Linked DNA regions of Prochlorococcus marinus subsp. pastoris str. CCMP1986. Each later gene encodes a partner of the first gene's protein in a complex. Links are inferred from orthologs where the notes say so. Each region holds a gene or a part of one and is shown on either strand. Other genes may lie near its edges.

Region 1 (3,929 bases):
TGTCAAAAAATTAATTAATGACTTTGAAAAAATAATATTATTGGATAATTCTGGAAAAATTTTTAAATAAAGATAATCTTTAAGTAGACAATAAATTTTAGATTTTGGTTAAACCGAAAAGTCCTGATAATAAAATTAGCAATCATTTACAACAAGATGTTGTCAAAATTGCAGGCAAAACAATCTTTATTAATCCATTTTTGTATTGGAGAAGGTTTGATGAAAATACCAATAGATGGTTAAGAGAACCAGGACAAATGTCAGAAGAGCAAATCCAACCAAACAGAAATCGTTTTTATCCTGAAATTGACTGGGCTGATTTAAGTCAAAATCAAAAGCTCGTAAAAGATGCAAGTGTAGAAATGTTTCTGAAGACTTTGGAGCTTATAAGCACATTTCATCCTCAGCTTAACTCTGGACAACTATTAGAAGTTGAGAGGAAAATGGCAATTACAAAAAAGCTACCTTTTGAAAAGTGGGTAACAAAGTCTTTTGCTAAAAAAGCTAGAGCTGAAGAATATGAGAAAAGGAAATTTAAAAGGGATAGATTTATCAGAAGTTGGAAGGAATGGCTAAGCCTTGAAAATACTCAACAAGCTCTACTACCTATAATTGTCGTTGTATTTGTCTCGGCATTTATTGGTTGGTCTTCAGGTGTTTCAAAAAACAGTTGTAATCCTTATTTTGAACAAAATTTAGATCAGTCAATATAAACCGTTTTATTAAATAAAATTTAATATTATTTTGATGATTTGTGATTTATTATTTGGGTTAATATAAAAGAAGTTTAGTTTTTAAGTTAACTTATTTTTAGATTCATGGATAACAAAGAGAAAGAAAAAGATATATCAAGTTTAGAATTTGATAAAGGTAAGACTCGAAATGATTATAAATTTTTAGTTCAAAAACTAAAAAATATAAAGGAGATTATTACTTTGTTAGAAAATAAGTTTTTGCAGAAAGAGATGTAAATTTTTGAAAAATAGTAACTTCAATAATAAGTTCCCCTCTTTTAATAGACAGCCTTTTGTTTTCTATTTAATTACTACTTTTACTTTTTTATTAATATTAATTAGATTAATTTTTCTTCAATTATTAAATCATGAGACTTATAAAAAAATGTCTGATGAAAATAGAATTAGGCTAATTTCTACTCAACCAATTAGAGGGAGGATACTAGATAAAAATGGATTAATATTGGCAGATAGCCGTTTTAAGTACTCTTTAATAATTAAACCTCAATACGTCAGCAAAAAAGCATGGCAGAAATATAAATCAAAGATTTCGAAATTATTCAATATTTCATCTGATTCACTTCAAAAGAAATATTCTGATGGTCTAAAAAATAAAAATTTTTCAATTACTTTATTAGATGATTTAAAAGTTGATCAAGTTATCAAATTTAAAGAAAATGAAAATATCTTAAATGGCTTAGAGATTTCAACAAAAATGATTAGAAATTATCCTTATAAAACTGTTGCTTCTCATGTGATTGGTTATACCCAACCCATTACAGATTCTGAATTTAATATTTTGTCAAAAAAAGGTTATAAATTCAATGATTTAATAGGAAGAACTGGAATTGAGTTTGTTTATGAAGATCATATAAGAGGAGAATGGGGAGGAGAAATGATTGAAGTGAACTCTTCCGGTACTTTTACAAAATCTTTAGGTATTAAACCATCAAAACAAGGGAAAGACCTTGAATTGACAATTGATTTGAATTTACAATTAATCGCTGAAGAAGTGCTTAAAGATAAAAATGGAGGAGCAATAATAGTTATGGATCCTAGAGATGGTGCCATAAGAGCAATGGCTAGTAAACCAACATTTGACTTAAATTTTTTTTCAAAAGAATTTAAACCAGAAAAAGAATATAATGCTCTGTTCAATTCTCCCGCTAAACCATTATTTAATAGAGCTTTAAATGCATATGATCCAGGAAGTGTTTGGAAAATTGTAACTGCTTTAGCTGGTTTAGAAAGTGGAAAGTTTCCTCCTGAAACTTCTTTAGAAACTAAACCTTGTATTACATATGGAAGTCAATGTTTTAGAGAACATAATGACTTAGGGTTCGGAACAATAGGTTATGAAGATGCTTTGCGAGTTTCAAGTAATACTTTTTTTTATCAAATTGGCTATGGCGTAGGTGTAGATGAAATTTATAACGTTTCTAAGAAGCTTGGCTTTGCCGCTCTATCTGGAATCGAAATTTCCGAACAAGAAAATGTAGGTTTAGTTGCAAGTAGTCAATGGGCTAAAAAAGGGAGAGGCTGGGGGGAACCAGGAAGAACTCCTTGGGTTCCAGAAGACATCGCGAGTATGTCTATCGGTCAATTTGTTGTCCAAGTTACGCCTATTCAAATAGCTCGTGCATATGCAGTAATCGCGAATGGTGGCTATTTAGTAACTCCTCATTTATCTAAAAAAGAAGATCAACTTTTAACAAATCAAAAACGTATAAAAATTGATATTGATCCAAATAATCTTCAGCTAGTAAAAAATGGTTTAAGGAAAGTAGTTGAATCTGGAACAGGGGTTTCTATCAATTATGGGGTATCTAATCTTCCTCCAGTTTCGGGTAAAACTGGTACTGCTGAAGATGGAGAAGGAGGTTCAGATCATGCATGGTTTGTTTGCTTTACTCCTTCAGATAAAAGTGAGTTGTTAATAGTTGCTTTTGCACAAAATACGCCTGGTGGAGGATCTGTACATGCACTACCTATGGCTAGGGAAATTTTAAAAGTTTGGAATGAAAATAAATAAATATAATTCGTTTAAATTTTTTATAAGAATTTATACTTTTAATTTTTTCATTTGTGATAGTCGTTGAAGTATATCTTCTATTGTTTTTATATCCACTGGTTTACTAAATGAAGACAATAGCTGTCTGCCCAAAACTTGACTTCCTAAATGTACTAATTGAATTCTTAATGATGTTAATAATTCTAATCCGACTCCACCAGAAAAAGTTGCAATTGCAATTGGCTGACCATTAAATAAATTTCTAAAATCATCTCCTGATACGGACAGCCATGCAATGAGATTAGAAAGAATTGGAGGTATCGAACCGTTATATTCAGGAGCACATATAATCCATTTTTCTGTAGCAAAAAGCTTTTCTTTTATTTCAATTATTTCGACAGGAATATTTTCTTTTTTGTGAATTCGTGGATTGAATAACGGTACATCAAAAGTAGTAAGATCCAAAATTTCAGAATTGAATTTAAGTTCATTACTTTTTTCTTGAAATTTTTTTGAAAGTTCTAGATTTTTTCCACAACTTGCTGAAATGATTATTAGATCTTTTGAATTAGGCATAAATAAAAATAATTTTGTTTAGTAGTTGGCTCCACTCTTACGGTGATGAACAGCAGTAAGACTATCGGATTTTAATATGTTGCCGTGTAAAACTTCAGCATATATTACCCAGTGATCTCCGCATTCCATTCTTTCTTTTACAGAAGCATCTAACCATGCTAATGACTCAGGAATTATTACTTGATCATTAGGTGTTAATTCAATATCTAATCCCTCAAATCGATCTTCCCCTGGTGAGAAAGGTTTTGTAAACCTTTTTAAAGGTTCCCTGAAATCTTTTTCGCTAAGAATATTCAAGGCGAAAGAGTCACCTTTTTGAAGAAGCGATTCCACTGATCTATCTTTTGCGACTGAAATACTCAATCCAGGAGGAGAAAAACTTGCTTGGCTTACCCAAGATGCAAGCATAGCTCCTTTTACATTATTTTCATCTTTCCCTTTTGATGCAGTTAGAACACACAGTGAACCAAGTACTCTTCCTAAAGCTTGCAATGTTGGATCAGTTTTACTGGATATCATTCCGGTATCTGATTTTCTGATTTTTTGTTTTGCTTTTTTTAAAATTTTTCTTCCAAAATGAGTACCAATTTCTTCTAGTTCTTTAATTT
Region 2 (2,909 bases), 1.5 Mb from region 1 along the record:
CTCCAAACAGGTGATAATTTATAAAGAATTTCCCCTAAATTTATTCTTGCCAACTGATTGGGGGGGGAGTTATCGTTACTTACAAGTTCCGCAGCATTGAAAATAAGACCAAATCTATCTATTTGCTCATTACACTCATTATCAATTTGAATTAAACGGTTTCTCATTGATTCGTCCATATTATATTTCCTGAGAGTAGAGCTTATTAAAGTCCTTATAGTTGCTAAAGGAGTTCTGACTTCATGAGAAATTGCTTGTAATAACTTTGCCTCCGTTAATTGATCATTTTTATCATCATTTTTAACTGCATTCTGAACACTTAATTTAGGAATTAAATTTGCCAACTTAATTGATAAACTGGGCCAAAAACTCTTGTCAAATTCATTATTAATATTAAGATCTCCTAAATTTTTAATTGCATTACGAAAATTAATTGCCTCTTCAAAATTTTCTTGATTCAATTTTGCATCAATCAATTCAATTGCAGTTTTTAGGCTACTTTCATCGCATCTCATAAGTAAAGTTCTCTCGTCTTTTTCTCCTGCAATTGTTAAAAGACATTGAAAATTAGTAGTAATAATTATTAAAAAAGGTTCATAACCATCTTTAGTATTTAAATTTAAGACTTTGTAATTCCTAACAAAATTACTGTCTTCTTTAATTTTTATGGAATGATCTACTGGTAGGAAACCAGCATTATCCATCTGAAAATATGGAAAACCTTCTGGAGACCATAACCAACCTTGCATTTTTGCAAGACATTTTTTATCTGTGAGAGCAGGCAAAGGAGAAGCTACCCAAAATCCTCCTTCTTGAGTGTGGGAGAGGAACTCTTTTTGAATAACTTCTAAAGAAGCCCACCACATCCGTCTAGAAGTTTCATCATCAACATATGAGGTATTTAATCCTTGCAGAAGTAAATCTTGAATTTTTTTTATAGTTATCAGAGATTTCATTGATTTCTTAATGATCTAGAGCGATTTAAAGTAGATAATGCCAGACCAATGCATATAAAGTTAATCAATAAAGAAGTCCTACCATAACTCATAAAAGGTAGCGGAATGCCAGTTACTGGACCTAATCCAATAGTCATGAATAAGTTAATAATGATCTGAAATAAAAATGTTGACGCTATTCCAATAATTATTAATGACTCAAAAGGAGTTCTGGCATTTTCAGATACCTTTACAAGACGACCAATCAAAACAAAAAACAAAAAAAGAACCAGAATGCATCCTAAAAAACCTAATTCTTCCCCTAACGCACTAAAGATAAAATCTGTATGTTGTTCAGGTATAAATTGTAAATTTGTAAGTTTACCATTTAATAAACCAGTCCCAAGAAGACCTCCAGAACCTATTGCTATTTTACTTTGCAATAAATGATATCCTCCTCCTAAAGGGTCCCTACTAGGATCTAGGAACAGAACTAATCTATCTTTTTGATAATCTTTTAAGCCAAATTCCCAAATAAAAGGTGTCAACTTTATAACTAATGAATGAAGAGCTAATGTAAACATCGAGAAGATGATTTTCTTTTGCGAGGACCTATAGGCTAAGTAACCCATAAAAGGAAGCCAGACAATAAGCAAGTTTGGAGAAATTAAATAAAATAGAGAGGTAAAAATACAACAAACCAAAATGAGAAACCATTCTATCGGCATTTGGGACCAATAAAGCATTCCAAAAGTCAATACTATTAAAACTAGAGAAGTCCCTAAATCAGGTTGAAAAAATATTAATAACCAGGGAATGACTACAATTAAAAAAGGTAATATTAGATCTTTTATCGAAGAAATAGACTTCCTTTCTAGAACTAAAGCAAGAGTTAATATAGTACTCAATTTCGCGACTTCAGAAGGTTGAAAAGAAAAAATCCCCAAGCTCAACCATCTTTGAGCACCATAAATTGAAATCCCAAAAAAATAGATGAAAATTAATGAAAGTAAAGAGCAAAAATAGAATGGAATCAAATATTTTTTAATTCTCTCTATTGGTATATATGAAATAAAAATAGCTAAAAAATATCCTAATAAGCCTGTGAAAAGATGATTTAAAAAATCTGATTGTAAAAATTCTCTTTGTACACTTTTTATTAAAATACTTGAAATAAAAACTAACGCTAAAGGGATAACTAGTAAAGGTGAAAAAATAATTTTTCGATTAATTTTATGTTTTTTTTCAAAAAATCTCTTTTTCTTTTTTAAAGAAATTTCCTTAAACATTAATACTAATTAATAAATTGTTTTTTAATCAATTGAGCTAACTCTTTAAATCTAATTGAACTTTCTTTATCTGGTTCACTTATTGAAATTGGAACACCCTTATTACTATCATTGACAAGTTCTATTTCGATAGGAATTTGAGCAAGTAATGGTAAATTATTTTCCCCAGCTAAGATTTTCCCGCCACCTTTACCAAAAATTTCATATTTTTTATTAGGCATATCTGGTGGAATAAAAACAGACATATTTTCTACAACACCCAATAGTGGAACACCAAGTTGCTTAAACATTGCCAACCCTCTTCTTGCATCTTGCAAAGATACCTTTTGAGGCGTCGTTACAACAATTGCACCAGAAATAGGAACAGATTGAGATAAAGATATTTGAGCATCTCCTGTACCTGGAGGTAAGTCAATAACTAAGAAGTCAAGATTATTCCATTCAACTTGATAAAGAAATTGCTTTATTATGCTATTTAACATTGGTCCTCTCCATATTACTGGTTGTCCTTCTTCTATCAAAAAACCCATTGAGACTAATGAGATACCATATTTATTAATTGGAATTAATCTTTGATCATTACCGCTACCATCAGTTACTTTTGGATTTTCTTCGGTAACTCCCAGCATTGAAGGAGTATTAGGCCCATAAATATCAGCATCTAATAAACCAGTTTTTAAACCTA

Evidence for each region. Proteins that work in one complex are often made in the same cells at the same time.
Region 2: the proteins of mrdA (region 1) and rodA are in contact, whole or in part, in a crystal structure (PDB 6PL5), measured with the Thermus thermophilus proteins. The link is inferred for Prochlorococcus marinus subsp. pastoris str. CCMP1986 from one-to-one orthologs. Residues at the interface, in WP_223903432.1 of Thermus thermophilus: Arg4, Ile5, His6, Leu8, Ala9, Phe12, Ala15, Leu16, Leu19, Gly20, Arg22, Ala23, Trp24, Leu26, Gln27, Val28, Tyr31, Tyr34, Leu36, Leu43, Thr45, Asp47, Lys156, Gln157, Gly158, Ser160, Val184, Leu201, Glu202; in WP_223903423.1 of Thermus thermophilus: Phe161, Val165, Phe168, Val169, Leu172, Pro198, Tyr199, Glu202, Tyr211, Arg212, Asp213, Gln220, Val221, Gln223, Ser224, Ile226, Ala227, Ile228, Gly229, Ser230, Gly266, Phe267, Val270, Leu274, Tyr277, Gly278, Leu281, Phe285, Leu289, Arg297.

What each region holds. Positions count from the first base shown.
Region 1 is NC_005072.1:37,256-41,184, forward strand. What follows is about bases 478-3,370. They hold mrdA (penicillin-binding protein 2), read left to right. Parts: upstream 478-975; coding sequence 976-2,766; downstream 2,767-3,370. Other genes in these bases: TX50_RS00210 (hypothetical protein), read left to right, coding at 478-713; TX50_RS09375 (hypothetical protein), read left to right, coding at 819-971; TX50_RS00220 (NADPH-dependent FMN reductase), read right to left, coding at 2,797-3,321; TX50_RS00225 (diflavin flavoprotein), read right to left, coding at 3,340-3,370. Also shown: TX50_RS00205 (PD-(D/E)XK nuclease family protein), read left to right, coding at 1-14; more of TX50_RS00210, read left to right, coding at 105-477; more of TX50_RS00225, read right to left, coding at 3,371-3,929. UniProt on the Escherichia coli protein: Catalyzes cross-linking of the peptidoglycan cell wall. Responsible for the determination of the rod shape of the cell. Is probably required for lateral peptidoglycan synthesis and maintenance of the correct diameter during lateral and centripetal growth.
Region 2 is NC_005072.1:1,509,407-1,512,315, forward strand. What follows is about bases 89-2,909. They hold rodA (rod shape-determining protein RodA), read right to left. Parts: upstream 2,225-2,909; coding sequence 953-2,224; downstream 89-952. Other genes in these bases: TX50_RS08455 (sensor histidine kinase), read right to left, coding at 89-956; TX50_RS08465 (Mrp/NBP35 family ATP-binding protein), read right to left, coding at 2,230-2,909. Also shown: more of TX50_RS08455, read right to left, coding at 1-88. UniProt on the Escherichia coli protein: Peptidoglycan polymerase that is essential for cell wall elongation. Also required for the maintenance of the rod cell shape. Functions probably in conjunction with the penicillin-binding protein 2 (mrdA).